DNA from 4 places in the Paenibacillus sp. VT-400 genome. Region 2 is predicted to be linked to each of the others. Evidence: predicted binding sites of a transcription regulator. Region 2 holds the regulator's gene; each other region holds the start of a gene.
The links. The regulator Rex, encoded in region 2, represses fermentation and respiration genes when NADH is low (regulators of the CRP and FNR family bind a similar motif). The targets are predictions, from matches to a motif close to TTGTGAAATATTTCACAA.
Positions count from the first base shown of each region.

Region 1: the regulator Rex is predicted to act here: its motif matches at 1,236-1,253, upstream of EL84_RS23690 (L-lactate dehydrogenase).
Region 3: the regulator Rex is predicted to act here: its motif matches at 1,658-1,675, upstream of pflB (formate C-acetyltransferase).
Region 4: the regulator Rex is predicted to act here: its motif matches at 1,356-1,373, upstream of adhE (bifunctional acetaldehyde-CoA/alcohol dehydrogenase).

Region 1 covers NZ_LELF01000067.1:2,972,559-2,975,766, reverse strand. The annotation lists gene EL84_RS23690 (L-lactate dehydrogenase) at 232-1,161, opposite strand; gene EL84_RS23685 (WD40/YVTN/BNR-like repeat-containing protein) at 1,499-2,776, shown strand; gene EL84_RS32165 (hypothetical protein) at 2,924-3,133, shown strand.
Region 2 covers NZ_LELF01000067.1:3,326,506-3,329,713, forward strand. The annotation lists gene EL84_RS25205 (amidohydrolase) at 1-1,096, opposite strand, end outside; gene EL84_RS25210 (redox-sensing transcriptional repressor Rex) at 1,083-1,736, opposite strand; gene dinG (ATP-dependent DNA helicase DinG) at 1,956-3,208, opposite strand, start outside.
Region 3 covers NZ_LELF01000067.1:3,520,388-3,523,595, reverse strand. The annotation lists gene adhE (bifunctional acetaldehyde-CoA/alcohol dehydrogenase) at 1-57, shown strand, start outside; gene pflB (formate C-acetyltransferase) at 1,758-3,208, shown strand, end outside.
Region 4 covers NZ_LELF01000067.1:3,524,397-3,527,604, reverse strand. The annotation lists gene EL84_RS26225 (hypothetical protein) at 1-217, shown strand, start outside; gene EL84_RS26220 (Crp/Fnr family transcriptional regulator) at 307-1,023, opposite strand; gene adhE (bifunctional acetaldehyde-CoA/alcohol dehydrogenase) at 1,454-3,208, shown strand, end outside.

The DNA.
Region 1 (3,208 bases), 350 kb from region 2:
AGTGACAGGCTTTTTTTGTTATTGATTTGGATGGTGGATATTTAAACATAATTAATATTATGTAAACTAATATCTGAAATCTAAATAGGCCTATAATAGAAATCAAACAAAAGAACCATTCGCCTCTTCTCTTTAGAAGAAACAAATGGCCCTTTTGGCTAAGACAGATATCTTAATTTACAACTTTTAACGTGCTAAATCGTTCACGATATGAATGATTGCGCGATTGAATTACTCGAGTCCAGCGATCTGTTCTTTTAATTTGTTAGCAGAAGCCTGGAAAGCCACTTTTTCGGTTTCATTCAACGGAAGAGGCAGAATTTCGCGCACACCGTTGCGATCGACAACACATGGAACACCCAGATAAACATCCGATACACCATTGTAATCTTCAAGGTACGTGGATACGTTCAGAACGGAGCCTTCGTTGCCGAGAATTGCAGCTACAATGCGGTCCAGAGCAAGGGCGATTGCATAGGAAGTCGCTCCTTTGGCATTAATAATCTCATACGCTGCATTTTTGGTACGGTCGAAGATATCCTGCTGTGTTTCTTCATCCAATTCCAGATCTGTTCCTGCAACGTTAGCCAGGCTCCATACTGGTACTTCGGAATCGCCGTGCTCACCAATAATATGTGCGTGAATACTACGCGGGTCGATCCCTTTATTTTTACCAATCAGGTAACGGAAACGTGCGCTATCGAGCAATGTACCTGAACCGATGACACGTGAAGCAGGCCATCCACTTTGTTTCCATGAAGTATAGGACAAAATATCTACAGGATTGGTTGCAATCAGCAAAATACCATGAGAATTCACTTCAGTAATACGCTCGATAATATCTTTGAAAATGCTTGCATTTTTCTTCAGCAGATCAATCCGGGTTTCGCCCGGCTTCTGGGAAGCGCCGGCTGTAATAATAATGATATCTGCATCTTTGCAGTCGGAATAATCGCCAGCCCATACTTTCACGCCTCCCGTAAATGGAAGACCGTGGTTCATATCCAGCATTTCGCCGGTTGCTTTATCATGATTCACATCCACAAATACCAACTCGGACGAACGCTGTCTCAACATTAGCGTGTATCCCGTTGTTGTTCCCACCGCACCCATGCCTACAATCACGACACGACTTGGTTTCAGAGCTGCACTATTTGTCATGTTCAATATCCTCTCCTTTTTGGGTTATACTCCCATCCATATTAAGGGATTAGAGAATATAAAGCGAGTGTTGTCTATAAAATAGTTCACATTTCATGTCTTTTTACCAAGTATTCCGTCGAAAAACAGTTTAGGATGAAATTAATGGTAATAAATGTGCGACCTATAGCCCAGAGTATGAGCTGGAAAAAGGGAGCGGGCCGACCATGAGTGGGCAATGAGCCTTTTACATAAGGTTTGTGGTAGAATAGGAGCAGTGGATTCTGATGAATCGTAAATAAAACGCCATAGGACAGGCATGCGCGCCTGTATATTGGATGAGAGAGGTGGAACCCACTTGCGTTTGCAATGGATTAAAATCGCGCAGACAGCATTGCTGTCTATAGGTATAGCAGCTGTATTGGCTGCATGCAACGACTCAGATCAACCTCCGGTAGCAGAACCTCCGCAGCAGCAGGAGGACGCCGGGAATACAGGGCAGACGTTAACTGTCGTTCCCCCTGTGAACAGTACAGAATCTGCAGATATGGCCAAGTACCAAATACAGACCCGTTTGACCGATTTTCAGTTGCTTAATGACAACGGAGGATTGGCGTGGGGGGTGACGCGGAATGCGCTGCGCCTGTACTACACTCAGGATCAGGGAAAGACCTGGACCAATATTTCACCTTCGGAAAATGTACAATTTCCGGCTAACCCTAAATATGGACAAAGCATTTATTTTGTAGATCGTGCGCACGGTTGGATTGTTCGTGAAGGTATGGGTGGAACAGATACCATGGTGCTTCGCACCAACAATGGGGGCGTGACATGGAGTCTGTCTTCTCTGTCCAAGACGGATAAAGTGACTGCGATCTCATTTGTATCTCCTGAAAAAGGCTGGATTCTCACTACGGTCGATACCGCTATTGGTAAACAGGACAAGAAACTTTACTTCACCGAGGACGGTGGAATTACCTGGAATCGGATGTCATCCAGTGATGAAGATGGCAAACAGGAAGCAGAAGAGATTTCCAAACGTGGATACACCACGGGCATGACTTTCTCGGATCCAAAACATGGTTTCTTAACAGCGCTGGAGTTCGGCACACCGAAGTTGTATGTAACATCAGACGGTGGAGAGAACTGGGATACTGGACCATCTTTCTTTGATCGAAACAAATTCAACGGGTGTGGGAATTTCAGTGTCAGTTCACCACAATTTTTTGGACGTGAAGCGCAATCAGCCTGGATGTCAATGTCCTGTTCTAAAGGGGAGGGCACGACATTCAATGGATTTTTTACCACCGACGGCGGAAAGAGCTGGAAGCTGTCCAATTTCACTTTAAACAAACAAACGGGTCCGAATCGTAACCTTTCACCAGTATTTCTGAACGCATCGGAAGGTTGGGCGATGCAAAAGGGCATAACCTACCACACCAAGGATGCGGGCAAAACGTGGAGCGCTCTTCCTGCAAGCAGTGTACTGGAGAAAATTCTCGAAGATTATCCGGAAATTGTGAAGATGCAGATGGTTACCCCCAAGCTTGGCTGGATATTGGTTGAAAATACAGATGCCAAAAGATCGTTGTTATTGCAAACGGTAGATGGCGGTGTACATTGGAAAGTACTCTAAAGTAGAGTGTTATCGATGTGAATAGATAGGAGAATGGAGAGGAGCCTAAGGGTTCCTTTTCTTTTTTTGCTTAGTTTGTGAAATAAATCACAAATAAATACGTCAGAAGGTGATATATTTAACTCAACAAGAGAAGGAGTGATGAAGATGAGAACCAACGGTCAAACTCAATTCACGCAGGCGGATGAATTAACCAGATATATGCTTCAATTATGCTACACATGCGACGATGCGAATCGTTGTACCACAGAGGATGCAGTGAAGGCTTGCATGGCAAAACACGCACAGGCAGACCAGCCCGAACCAGCTGAAGGTGGAGAAGTAACTCGCGGGTATATGGACTTGATGTACGCATAGTTATCAAAACGGATCAAAGAAGGCTGATATATCAACGTTTTGCCCCTGAAGTACCCCCCTAGAATAGGACATTGG
Region 2 (3,208 bases):
CCTTCATGCCAACCTGAAGTGCTCCGGTATTATTCAAGAAGATGGATTTGGCACCGTATGACGTTCCGAGTAATAACGCTTCGCCTGCTGGCACTGCCGTCGGGTCACCAGATACACCTTTGTGAATCAATGCAGCCAGTCTCATTTCCTCGAACATATCCAGGTTGTTGTTACTTGCTGGACCGTCTGTTCCGAGTGACACGGTAACTCCTGCTTTCAGCAACGCAGGTACCCGCGCAACACCGGAAGCGAGTTTCAGATTACTTCCCGGGTTATGGGATACAGCCACATCATGGCGGGCCAGAATCTCAATCTCTTCGTCATTCAGATGCACCGCATGTGCAACCAGGGATGGACGAGAGAAAAAGCCCAGTTTCTCCAGATGTGCCACAGGACGCAGTCCATAATCAGCCACGTTCTGCTCGACTTCACGAAGCGTTTCCGACATATGTGTATGAAGGGGAAGGTTTAGGTCGTTCGCGACCTGCACAAGCTTCTCTATGTAGTCAGGAGGGCATGTATATGGGGCGTGTGGCGAGATTACGGTTGTAATGCGACCATCTGCCTGTCCATTCCACTCACGTGCAAACGCTGCCGACTCCTCCAGCTTCCGCAATTGTTCTTCTTCCGAGCACAGCCCGATTACACCACGTGCCAGTGCCGCTCTAACGCCGGATTGCTCCACAACTTTGGCAACTTGATCCATGTGATCGTACATGTCCAGGAAAGCTGTAGTTCCGCCTTTCAACATTTCAAGCACTGATAGCGAAGTTCCCCAATATACATCTTCTGAAGTCATTTTCGCTTCCATCGGCCACATTTTTTCCTGCAACCATACTTGCAATGCAAGATCGTCTCCGTGCCCTCTGAGCAACGACATCGCTGCATGACCATGCGTATTGATCAGACCCGGCAGGAAGAACAGTCCTTTTCCATCCACTTTGGTACAATTTTTGTCTTCATCCGGCAATGTCTCACCAATATGCACAATCTTGTCATTCTCAACAACCATGTATCCGTGGACCACGTTCCATGTTGTGCCGCCTTCATTAACGGCAAATTTGCCGTTGTGAATTACCCATCTATTTGTTGTCATCTTCCTCGTCGTCCTTTCCAGTCTCCAAGTAATAGGCCAAACTAAGCAGATCCGTTGTAAAGTCAGCATGGTGAATGCGGATATGCGGCGGTGTTTTTAGAATGGTTGGTGCAAAATTAAGGATCGCTTCAATTCCTGATTCAATAAGCTGATCGGCTACATTTTGGGCTTCCGTATCCGGAACCGTGATAATTCCGATGCGAATATTTTCCGTTTTAACCGCTTCCGTCAATTCATCCATTGGTTTTACCGTCAAACTGTTGATTTGACTACCAATCTTCGGTCCGTATGCATCAAATACTGCAACAATCTTCATGTTGTCTTTCAGATATGCGTTGTAGTTGGACAAGGCCTGTCCTAGGTTACCCGCGCCTACCAGAGCTACATTAATTTGCTGATCAATTTTGAGAATGTGACGAATTTTCTCGATCAGATATGATACATCATACCCGATCCCTTTACGACCAAAATCACCGAAGTAAGCCAGGTCTTTACGAATTTGGGCCGGATTCAGATCCAGCCTCTGTCCAAGCTCTTGAGAAGAAACAGTAGCCACCTCACGCTGATGCAACTCGTTCAAATAACGCAAGTATACAGGCAGACGTCGTACCACCGCTTCCGAAATTTTATCCGATTTCATTCTTGCTCCCCCTTACCAAGGCCACGATAAAATAATAGATGAAAAGATGAGCATTCTGTATAAAACTCAAAGATAAACGTGACATTTTATACAGAATGCTCCTTGTAATTTGGGTTATAAGTTCTTACGTGCAACTGCTTTAATCGGATACGGAAATATCTAATAAAGTTTAACGCCAAACGATAGTGTCATGCAATGATATAACGAACAAAACAACCATTATTTTTGTTCATTAGCAGGTTTTTCCAACCACTCGGTAATTCGTGGAACCATCTGCTCCGTGAGCATGTGTTCCATTTTGGGACCAGGTAATGAATATAAAAAGAATTTACCATAGTACGCTTCAATCACCCGTGTATCATAAACAATGACAATTCCTCTGTCCTTTGCTGTACGCACCAATCGGCCAAATCCCTGTTTGAAACGAATGACCGCTTGTGGCACGGACAGTTTCATGAACGGATTTTTCTTCTGTTCCTGAAGCAGCTCACTCTTGGCTTCCACCAACGGATGATTCGGTGGCTGGAAAGGCAGTCGAACAATAGCGAGACAGGTTAGCGCGTCTCCCGGGATATCTACACCCTCCCAGAAGCTGCTTGTGCCCAGAAGTACCGTTGCTTTGGCATCTTGAAACCTGCGAGTCAATTTGGAACGACTTCCACTGTCAACGCCTTGCCCAAGCAACGAGATGTCGTTGCCAGACAGTGCCTCCTTCAGCGGATCATAGACCTGTCGCAACATCTTGTATGAAGTAAACAGAACCATCATGCGTCCACGCGTAGCAATTGCCGTCTCTGCAAGTGATTGCACCAGCATATTAACAAAGTGCGCATCACCCACACTTCCCTTCACACTCGGGAAATCACGCGGAATCACCAGAAGTGCCTGATCGCGATAGTTGAAAGGTGATGGCAACATCGACGTTAACAGCCGATTGTTCTCGGCCGCTTCCTGCAAGCCAAGCTGTTCAATCATGAACTGGAATGACTTATCTACCGAAAGCGTAGCCGATGTAAGCACAACACTTTTCTTTTTATCAAAAAATAAATCCTTAAGTTGTGCACTCACATCTACAGGTACGGCATACAGCTGGAGAGATTTGCTGCGGAATTGGCCGCTGGCTTCCATCCAGTACACCGTTTTGGCATCATCCATACGCATGAAGAAACGTAGATTCTCCTTCAATGTGGTCAGATCTTTCAGCAGTCCTGTAATGTCCGTGATCAGACTATCCGATTGATAATCATCCTGATCTTCTTTCACCTCAAGCAGCAATTTGTCCCCTTTGCGAACCAAATCGCCCAGAGTCACATAGATCTGGTTCTCCAGATCCTGCAACTCCTGCCATTTTGCAGGTTTCTGAGATGCTTTCAGACGCAGTGAAAATTGCCCCGTCTCTCCCGGTGAAGCATCACTTCGTTCAGGCAACAGACCAAACAAGGCATCGCTCATACGATCCCACAGCTCCTTAA
Region 3 (3,208 bases), 190 kb from region 2:
CTGGTTACTGAACTGGCTGATGTATACCGCAACGCTTTCTACGGAAAATTTGAATAATAAATCTAGAACGAAGCGTGCCTTACGGTAAGAAGATCAGGGTTCCCCGAGAGGGGAGCCCTGATTGCCGTCTTTCACACAATAACGGAGTGGGCAGAAAAACAGAAGAGCGAAGCACCTGTTTTTCAGGATTTAATCTAAGATTTGATTTGCTCCGAGCATAGAGGAGCAAAAGGGTTCTAGAGAGGTTACACGGAATCCGTGATGTGGCTGTTTGAGCCAGATGTTCACACATTAACGGAGTGGGCAGAAAAACAGAAGAGCGAGCATCTGTTTTTCAGGGTTTATTCTAAGGTTTGGTTTGCTCCGAGCATAGAGGAGCAAAGGGTTCTAGAGAGGTTACACGGAATCCGTGATGTGGCTGTTTGAGCCAGATGTTCACACATTAACGGAGTGGGCAGAAAAACAGAAGAGCGAGCATCTGTTTTTCAGGGTTTATTCTAAGGTTTGGTTTGCTCCGAGCATAGAGGAGCAAAGGGTTCTAGAGAGGTTACACGGAATCCGTGATGTGGCTGTTTGAGCCAGATGTTCACACATTAACGGAGTGGGCAGAAAAACAGAAGAGCGAGCATCTGTTTTTCAGGATTTATTCTAAGATTTGATTTGCTCCGAGCATAGAGGAGCAACGGGTTCTAGAGAGGTTACACGGAATCCGTGACGTGGCTGTTTGAGCCAGATGTTCACACAATAACGGAGTGGGCAGAAAAACAGAAGAGCGAGCATCTGTTTTTCAGGATTTAATCTAAGATTTGATTTGCTCCGAGCATAGAGGAGCAAAAGGGTTCTAGAGAGGTTACACGGAATCCGTGACGTGGCTGTTTGAGCCAGATGTTCACACAATAACGGAGTGGGCAGAAAAACAGAAGAGCGAGCATCTGTTTTTCAGGATTTAATCTAAGATTTGATTTGCTCCGAGCATAGAGGAGCAAAAGGGTTCTAGAGAGGTTACACGGAATCCGTGACGTGGCTGTTTGAGCCAGATGTTCACACAATAACGGAGTGGGCAGAAAAACAGAAGAGCGAGCATCTGTTTTTCAGGATTTAATCTAAGATTTGGTTTGCTCCGAGCATAGAGGAGCAAAAGGGTTCTAGAGAGGTTACACGGAATCCGTGACGTGGCTGTTTGAGCCAGATGTTCACACAATAACGGAGTGGGCAGAAAAACAGAAGAGCGAGCATCTGTTTTTCAGGATTTAATCTAAGATTTGGTTTGCTCCGAGCATAGAGGAGCAAAAGGGTTCTAGAGAGGTTACACGGAATCCGTGATGTGGCTGTTTGAGCCAGATGTTCACACAATAACGGAGTGGGCAGAAAAAACTGAAGAAGCGGAGCGTTCGCCTTTATCCCCGGATTTTACCCTTTGAAAAATAAAATTGAAAAAATCCGGGGATAACAGCGATCGGAAGTTGTTCTGCCCGCGCAGTGGCTAAGTGTGAATTTACAGGGGTCAATGGGACAAAGCGCAGGTGGAGTGAGTTAGTTCACTGGCTTTGTGACAAAAATCACAGATGATGAAAGCCCCAAGTCGTATACTGAAAATGTAAGAAAAACATTCATCCCGCGGTTCCGGTTCCCAAGTAGAGAGAACATGTTCCGGTTTATGTGAAACAATTCACATTAATCGCGGCTCTGGGCACACAATGCTACGAATGAAGCAAGATGTTATGTGTCCAGAAATCCAAATTAGTGGAGGGATTACGATGTCGGTGATTGAAAAAGATGTCAAACAACAAACAGGCTGGAGAAACTTTACCAAAGGAACATGGACCAAATCCGTAGATGTGAATGATTTTCTGGCACACAACTTGTCTCCGTATTACGGCGACGAAGCATTTCTCGCAGGTGCAACCCAGAATACCAAAGAATTATGGGAGATCGTATCTGATCTGACCAAAAAAGAACGGGATAACGGCGGTGTCCTTGACGTTGACGTGAACACACCAGGTACTATTATTTCTCACCAACCCGGTTATCTGGATCAATCCAAAGAGCAGATTGTCGGCGTTCAGACCGATGCTCCGTTCAAACGTTCCATTCAACCAACAGGCGGAATTCGCATGATGATTGACGCATGTGAGGCATATGGCTTTGAAATGCCACAGGGCGTCATTGATATATTTACAAACATTCGCAAAACACATAACCAAGGTGTATTCGATGCTTATACTTCCGACATGCGTGCAGCGCGTAAAGCAGGAATTATTACAGGTCTGCCAGATGCTTACGGCCGTGGCCGGATCATCGGTGACTATCGTCGTGTAGCTTTGTACGGGGTAGACTTCCTGATTCGTAACAAAAAAGGCGAACTGAATGCACTCGAAGTTGATGTTATTGATGAAGATGTCATTCGTCTGCGGGAAGAATTGTCTGAACAGATTCGTGCATTGCAAGAATTGAAACAATTGGGCGATATGCACGGGTTCGATATTTCCTTGCCAGCGACAACAGCAAAAGAAGCATTCCAATGGTTGTACTTCGGTTATCTGGCTGCGATCAAAGAACAGAACGGTGCTGCGATGTCACTCGGACGTGTATCTTCTTTCCTGGATATCTACATTGAACGTGACCTGCAAGAAGGGATTTTGTCCGAAGAACAGGCTCAGGAATTGGTTGACCATTTCGTAATGAAACTGCGGATCGTCAAATTCCTGCGTACACCGGATTACAACGAACTGTTCAGTGGAGATCCAACATGGGTGACTGAGTCCATCGGTGGTATGTCCGTGAATGGCGAAACACGCGTAACCAAAAACAGCTTCCGTTTCCTGCATACACTGCACAACTTGGGTCCTGCACCAGAACCAAACTTGACTGTTCTCTGGTCAACGAAACTTCCAGAAGCTTTCAAAGATTATTGCAGCAAAGTATCCATTGAAACAAGTTCAATTCAGTATGAGAATGATGATCTGATGCGTCCGATCTACGGTGACGATTACGGTATTGCTTGCTGTGTGTCGGCTATGAAGATCGGGAAACAAATGCAATTCTTCGGCGCTCGTGCCAACCTGGCAAAAGCTCTCCTGTATGCGATCAACGGTGGTCGTGACGAGAAATCCGGAGCACAAGTTGGACCTGAGTATCCTGCCATTACTAGCGAAGTGCTGGATTACAATGAGGTTATGAAACGCTTCAAACCAATGATGGAGTGGCT
Region 4 (3,208 bases), 200 kb from region 2:
CGTTCAGGAGTGCACAGTTCGTGATGTGTTGAAGTCGAGCGGCATTGTAAGAATGTCGGAGAATAACAAATTTGTCGTTTCGGTCGAGAATGTCACGCCTCGTATGAATGAGCGGTGGGTCATTATGGTGAATGACAAAGAATTAATGGAAAATGGTCTGGACATGAAATTGAATCCACGTGATGCGGTAAAGCTTGAATTGACCAATGCATCCTAAGTATACCAAGAAGCCCAATCTCTTTTTAGAGAACTGGGCTTTTTTTCATTAAATATATATAAGCAATATCCGATTATCATAGTCAAATGTTAAATACGACAGATCTCGTTCGGGCAAAGCTCACAGTGACAGATTCCTTGCAGCATCTTCAGATCTTTGATGACAATCATGCCATTGTCATATTCAATCCCATCTTTCTTACGCAGATCGCTTAACATGCGGTTTACACTTTCACGAGTGGCTCCAATCATATTGGACAGGTCCGTATGGGTAATTTTTTTGTGAATAATGACATGCTCTCCATGAGGCTCACCATACGAATTCGACAACCGAATGAGGGTGGAGCAAAGTGCACCCGGTTTGCCATATAACATGAGATCCCGGAATTTGGTCTGTGTCAACCGGTGGTGGATGCCCATCCATTTCATAAAATCGATCGCGAAGTCACAATGCTGGCAGATTAACATTTCCAGGTCTTTATGTTCCAGTACACCGATCTCACTGTCCTCCAATACTTCCGCTGAGAAGCTGTGTTTAGAGCCAAAGAAGGGATCAGCCTGCCCAATCATATCACCGGATTGATACATGTACATGATCAGTTCCTTGCCTTCATCCGTGGATTTGGTGATCTGGGCACGGCCCCGTTTCATATAATAAAGTTTGTCAGAGATGTCGCCTTCCCAGTACAGATGTGTACCTTCCGGATAGGTTCTATCTTTCATGGTAACCAGCAGATGGTTGAAATTTGCTTCCGAGAAACAGTTAGTATTACCGCGCTTTTCCAGTACAGTTGTTAGTTCTCTCATAAGTCTATCTCCCCTTTATGTCCATCGGACGACCTTCTGTAGTAAGCAGTAGCCTCCGAGGTTCGCCGCAAACCGTTGCCGTCCTGATCAGGGTCATCTCGGCCGGGAGGAAGGACGGTACAAATTGCGGTGGTTCAATTTTTAAGTTCAGTATATACCTAATCTTACCGTTTGAGGGGGAAGGAAAGGGGGCAAAAATGACGAAATTTCAAACATTGTGATAAAATTCACTTTTAATGGAGAGGATGAATTTTACAGCTCTATATTTTAAATAGGAAGTGAAAATGGTCGTATGAAGGACACTACAAAACTTAAATTAAATTTGTTATACTTTGTGAAAAAAATCACATAATTAAGTTTATTGTCATGTTACGATGTGAATGTAAACGAGAGAGACAAACTAATACGAACCTTTAGGAGGATGAGGGAGATGGCTGTAAAGAACGAAGTCGCCCCAGCAAAAGAACCGACAGCAGGTCAGTATATTCAAACGTTAATCGACAAAGCGAATAAAGCACACGCCGCATTCATGAAGATGGACCAGAAGCAGATTGACCGGATTGTGCAAGCAATGGCGCTTGCGGGTCTGGATAAACACATGATGCTCGCCAAGATGGCCGTAGAAGAAACAGGCCGCGGAGTATATGAGGATAAAATCACCAAAAATATATTTGCAACAGAATATGTGTACCACAGTATCAAGTACGATAAAACCGTAGGTGTGATTGAAGATAACGAGTATGAAAGCTTCCAAAAAATTGCGGAGCCGGTCGGCATCATCATGGGTATTACACCAGTTACCAACCCAACATCAACGACGATGTTTAAAGCATTGATTTCCATCAAGACGCGTAACCCGATCATCTTTGGTTTTCACCCATCTGCACAGAATTGTAGCCGGGAAGCTGCCAAAATCCTGCTGGAAGCGGCTGTGAAACATGGTGCACCAGCAGATTGTATCCAGTGGATTGATGATCCTTCCATGGATCGTACAAACGAACTGATGAATCACAATGATGTGGCTCTCATTCTGGCAACAGGCGGATCAGGCATGGTACGTGCAGCGTACAGCTGTGGTAAACCTGCACTGGGCGTAGGACCGGGTAACGTACCTTGCTTTATCGAGAAAAGCGCGGATATCAATCAGGCAGTAACGGATTTGATCCTGTCCAAGTCTTTCGATAACGGCATGATCTGTGCTTCCGAGCAAGCGGTCATCATTGAAGAACCGATCTTTGATCAAGTGAAGAAAAAAATGATTGCAAATGGCTGTTACTTTGTTAACAAAGATGAAGCAGCAAAATTGACAGCAGGTGCGATTAATACCGAGAAATGTGCGGTGAACCCGGCGATTGTTGGTCAATCTGCGGTAAGCATTGCGAAATTGTGCGGTATTGAAGTTCCAGCAGGCACCAAAATTCTCGTGGCCGAGATTGAAGGGGTAGGTACCAAATTCCCATTGTCGGCTGAGAAATTAAGCCCGGTACTGGCTTGTTACAAAGTTAAAACGGCAGCAGAGGGCATTGAACGTGCAGCAGAAGTGGTTGCTTTTGGCGGCATGGGTCACTCCTCGGTTATCCACTCCACAAATGAAGAAGTGATCGGCAAATTCGCAGATCGTCTGCAAACTGGACGGATTATTGTGAACTCACCATCCACACATGGTGCCATCGGGGATATCTACAACACAAACATGCCGTCATTGACACTGGGATGCGGATCATACGGACGTAACTCGACTTCTTCCAACGTAACCGCTGTGAACTTAATCAATGTGAAAAGGGTGGCTCGCCGTACCGTGAATATGCAATGGTTCAAAGTGCCGAACAAAGTCTACTTCGAAAAAGGGGCAACGCAGTATCTTGCCAAAATGCCTGACATCACACGTGTGGCGATTATTACGGATGCCATGATGGTGAAGCTTGGATATGTTGAAAAGGTAGAACACTATCTGCGTCAACGCCAAATGCCAGTAGCGATCGAAGTGTTCTCCGATGTTGAGCCAGATCCATCCACAACAACGGTCGATCGCGGAACCGAAATGATGCGCCGCTTCCAACCAGACTGCATTATCGCACTCGGCGGTGGATCACCGATGGATGCTGCCAAAGCCATGTGGTTGTTCTATGAATACCCAGACACGGACTTCAACGACCTGAAACAAAAATTCATGGATATCCGCAAA